DNA from 2 places in the Nonomuraea sp. CA-218870 genome. Region 2 is predicted to be linked to the other one. Evidence: predicted binding sites of a transcription regulator. Region 2 holds the regulator's gene; the other holds the start of a gene.
The links. Region 2 encodes LexA, which represses DNA repair genes until DNA is damaged. Its sites were predicted from a motif close to TCGAACANNTGTTCGA; they were not measured.
Positions count from the first base shown of each region.

Region 1: the regulator LexA is predicted to act here: its motif matches at 1,214-1,229, upstream of recA (recombinase RecA).

Region 1 is NZ_JBNJMN010000001.1:2,546,498-2,548,897, forward strand. It holds gene ACQEUU_RS12500 (VOC family protein) at 1-247, shown strand, start outside; gene ACQEUU_RS12505 (DUF3046 domain-containing protein) at 543-737, shown strand; gene ACQEUU_RS12510 (hypothetical protein) at 729-992, opposite strand; gene recA (recombinase RecA) at 1,345-2,400, shown strand, end outside.
Region 2 is NZ_JBNJMN010000003.1:225,823-228,222, forward strand. It holds gene ACQEUU_RS36025 (DoxX family protein) at 1-274, opposite strand, end outside; gene lexA (transcriptional repressor LexA) at 707-1,414, opposite strand.

The sequences.
Region 1 (2,400 bases), on a different contig from region 2:
GCTCGCGTTCTTCGACCTCCCGGGCCTCGACCTCGGCCCCTACCAGGAGGTGCTCGGCGGTCTGCACCACATCGCGATCTCGGTCGACCCCGCCACCTGGGAGCGCCTGCGCGGCAAGCTGGAGATGGCCGGCGTGCCGCACCAGATCGAGAGCGGCGCCTCCATCTACTTCAAGGACCCCGACGGCGCCCGGCTGGAACTGCTCGCCGACCACCTCGGTGAGATGTACGGCGCTCACGTGCTGTGACGGCCGGGACCCGGCGCGCCGTTCCCCCCGCGCGTCGCCTCCCGCCCCCGGGGTGACCTACCGCCTGGACGCCCGCCGCGTGCGCGGGCTGCCCGCCCGCGGCTCCTGCCGGATGCCGGCGTGCCGCTCCGCCCTCTCTGCCTTCTCCTTCCGTACGGTCGAGCGCTGTAAGGACAGCAGGTGACGGCGCTTCGCCCTGTTGGCCTTGGCCTTGGCTGATTTGGGGGGTGAGGATTTCGGGGTCTTTGCCATGTGCGTGTCTTACCCACACCCGGGGGCGCTCCATACTTGGGTGATGCGCCTGACCGAGTTCTGGAGACGGATGCGCGCCCACTTCGGCGACGCCTACGCCGAGTCGTGGGCGCGCGACTACGTCATCGCGCCGCTCGGCGGGCGCACCGTGATGCAGGCGCTGGCCGACGGCGAGAGCGCCAAGTCCGTCTGGCGGGCCGTCTGCCAGGTCGAGGACGTCTCCTCCCGGCTACGCTGAGCCCAGAGCCTCCTTCAGGCCGCGGGCCGTGCGCTCCAGGTCGTTCGCGTCGCCCCTCCCGCCCGGCGCCCACAGGAAGAGCCAGCCCTCGCGTGACGGCGTGGCGAACACCAGCGTCTGCTTGTCCGTGTCCGGGTGCCACACCCGCAGCATCGGGTCGTCCCCGCCCACCATCCGGCTCTCCAGCCCATGGCGGGGGAGCGCCTCGGCGAGATCCTGCAACAGACTGCGCCGTTCCCGGGTGTACGCGCTCACCACGTGCCGCCTCCTGGTCTCTTTCCAGGAGTCTCCCCAGCTCAGGCGCGGGAGAACATATCCGGCCGCCGACCGGGCGCTCAGCCCCGTACCGGGCGGATCTCGAAGCCCGCACCCATGGGCGGCGGGCGGCGACCTCCTCGGCCGGGCCGGCGCACTCGATCACGTACAGGCCCGCCAGATCCTCCCGCTCATGGCGTATCTTCCCGGGGTACGTGTGATCGAACAGTCGTTCGGCTAACATAGTCGCGCGGGGGCCCGCGACTCCACGACCGCCTCCGGGAAAATGTCGGTGGCAGGCCGTAGTTTTCACTCGACTGATTCGGACCACGACCCTCCAGGGGGAGTTCCCATGGCTATCAACGACCGCGAGAAGGCCCTTGAGACTGCCCTCGCCCAGATCGAGCGGCAGTTCGGCAAGGGTTCCGTCATGCGCCTCGGCGATGACGCCCGAGCCCCCATCGAGGTGATCCCGACCGGCTCGATCTCCCTGGACATCGCGCTGGGCATCGGCGGCCTGCCGCGCGGCAGGATCGTCGAGATCTACGGTCCCGAGTCCTCCGGCAAGACCACCGTCGCGCTGCACGCGGTGGCCAACGCGCAGCGGGCGGGCGGCATCGCGGCGTTCATCGACGCCGAGCACGCCCTCGACCCCGAGTACGCCAAGAAGCTCGGCGTCGACACCGACGCCCTGCTGGTCTCCCAGCCCGACACCGGCGAGCAGGCGCTGGAGATCGCCGACATGCTGATCAGGTCCGGAGCGGTCGACCTCATCGTCATCGACTCGGTCGCCGCCCTGGTGCCCAAGGCCGAGATCGAGGGCGAGATGGGCGACAGCCACGTCGGCCTCCAGGCCCGCCTGATGTCCCAGGCCCTGCGCAAGGTCGCCGGCGCGCTCAGCAGCACCGGCACCACCGCCATCTTCATCAACCAGCTCCGCGAGAAGATCGGCGTCATGTTCGGTTCGCCCGAGACCACGACCGGCGGCAAGGCGCTGAAGTTCTACGCCTCCGTCCGCATGGACATCCGCCGCATCGAGACCCTCAAGGACGGCACCGAAGCGGTCGGCAACCGCACCCGCGTCAAGGTGGTCAAGAACAAGATGGCCCCGCCCTTCCGGGTCGCCGACTTCGACATCCTCTACGGCGTGGGCATCTCCCGCGAGGGCGGCCTCATCGACATGGGCGTCGAGCACGGCTTCGTCCGCAAGTCCGGCGCCTGGTACACCTACGAGGGCGACCAGCTCGGCCAGGGCAAGGAGAACGCGCGCAACTTCCTGCGCAACCACCCCGACATGGCCAACGAGATCGAGAAGAAGATCAAGGACAAGCTGGGTGTGGGCCCGCGTCTCGACGACCCCGCCGAGCCCGTCGTGCCTGCCGCTCCCGCCGCTTCGGCCGCTTCGGCC
Region 2 (2,400 bases):
CACCGGCCATCAGCCCCGCGAACGCCAGCGCCGCCGCCCCGGACAGCGCGGGCACCAGCAGCGCCACCGCCCCGACCACCTCCACCACCCCGACCAGGTGACGGAACCACTCACCCCACCCGATCGCCTCGAACGTCGACACCGACGGCTCGGCCCCGGTGAACTTGCCCAGAGCCGCCATGAGGAACAATCCGGCCGCGACCACCTGCAACACCCACAACCCGGCCCCGGCCAGCCACCGCCCGGTGCTGGATCTCGTCTCGATCATCTCCATGCCGCCGACGCTACGGACTCCGATCGCCCGCCGACATGCGCCTGGATACCGGACACAGGGGAGTTAGGTGCACTTGTGCCGGAACGGTGGCGTATGAGACGAAGAGTGGCCGGTGGGGTGCGGAGAAACCCGGGCCCCAGGGCTCACATCGGAAGATCGACGGCCATCGGCGAGGTCCGGTGACCTTCAGCCGGAGACTCCGCCCGGCGAGGAGGAGCGGCGACATGGCCGGGAACGGTGTGGAGGGGCGGCCAGAGCCAGAAGGCGGTGCGAGCGGGTGGGGAGGGGCGGTCGGTGCGGGAGGCGCGGTGCGGCGAGGGGCCGCACCGCGCGGAGCCGACTTACGTGGCGAGTCCGGAACGCCCGTGCGAGGCGGCGACCAGGGCCTCTGGAAAGGCGATGAGGTCAGCGCCGCCGGGAGGAGCGGCAGGGTCAGAGGCGGCGCAGGACCGCCACGACCTTGCCCAGGACGCTGGCCTCGTCACCCGGGATGGGCTCGTAGTTGTCGTTGTGCGGCACCAGCCAGACATGGCCGTCCTTGCGCTTGAAGGTCTTGACCGTCGCCTCGCCCTCGATCATCGCGGCCACGATGTCGCCGCTCTCGGCGACGGGCTGCTGGCGGACCACGACCCAGTCACCGTCGGCGATGGCGGCGTCGATCATCGAGTCACCGGTGACCTGCAGGAGGAAGAGCGTGCCCTCGCCGACCAACTGCTTGGGGAGCGCGAAGACGTCCTCGACGCTCTCCTCGGCGAGGATCGGGCCACCGGCGGCGATGCGGCCGACCAGCGGGACGTAGGCGGCGGTGGGCCGGTTGACCGGCGCCTCCTCGTCACTCCCGTCGGGATCCACCCACAGGACCGGCTCACCCGGCAGGCGAACCTCCAACGCGCGCGGGCGATGCGGGTCGCGCCTCAAATAACCCTTGCGCTGCAGGGCCGTCAACTGATGTGACACGCTCGACGTGCTGGTCAGCTGGACGGCCTCGCCGATCTCGCGCATCGAGGGCGGATAGCCGCGCTGTTGCACAGAATCGCGGATCACCTCGAGGATCTTGCGTTGCCGGGGCGTCAGCCCCAGCGCGTCACGCCTCCGCACCGCGAGGTCACTGACCCCATTGGCGTCATCCCGCTCGCTCATGCCTCTCCTCCTCGCCCGGCGGCTCGCCTCACGGCGCCCCTCCCGGTCTGTGGTCCCGGTGTCGCACACAGCGACCGTATCGCTGTTGAAGATCATCTTCAAACAATTGTTCGAGTCTTCCTCGAAATTGACGGCCGTGTGGTGTACAACATCGTACGGGAGTTCGATCGACACCGTGTTCGATTTGCCGATCTTTATAGGCCGTTTCCGGGGGCCATGACGGCGGGAGGTCCATCATGCGAACGACCAGGATGACCGGCCTGACCGGCGACGACAGACGGCTCGCGCCCATCGCCGACGCCGCAGGGAAGCCTGGCCGCGCGTCCACATCCGGCCACGACCACCCGCGCCCGCCCGTCCCGTCCGATCAGGACCGCCCCCTCCCGCCGCCCCTTCGCGACGCTCCCCTTTCGAAACCAGCCGAAGCCCGCCCTCCGTCGGACCCCTCCGAAGGCCGCGCCCTCCCGCGTCCTGCTGAGAGCGGCGCTCTTTCGGGTCCCTCCGGGGAGCGCGCTTTCCCCCTTTCTGCTGAGGGCCGCCCTGACCCGCGCTCTGCGGAGGGCTGCGATCTCCAAAGGGTCGTGGAGATGCCTGCCCTTCCGCGTTCTGTCCGGGATCGCCGTGTTCCTCGGCCTGCTGAGGGTCAGACCTCTCCGGACTCTGCCGAGGGGGGATCTCTGCCGCGCTCCGCTGAGGGCGGTCGTGTTCCGGGGTCTGGTGAGGGCCGATCCAGGGGGCGGGGTTCCGGGGCGCGGGCGGGCAGGGAGCAAACCGGCGGCCCCCGGGCGCGGCGGGCGGCCGCCGGTGAGCGCCCGAACCTCTATCTCGTCCCCCCGTCCCGCCTTTCCTCCGACGCCGAGCCGGTCTCAGGCCCTGCGAGGTGGGGGAGGAGCGACGGAGGCCCGGTCCGTACGGGAGAGGGCCGGCCCGCCGTCGGCCAGATCATCAGGGGCGGCGGTTACGGGCGCGGCCCCGATTCCAGCGAG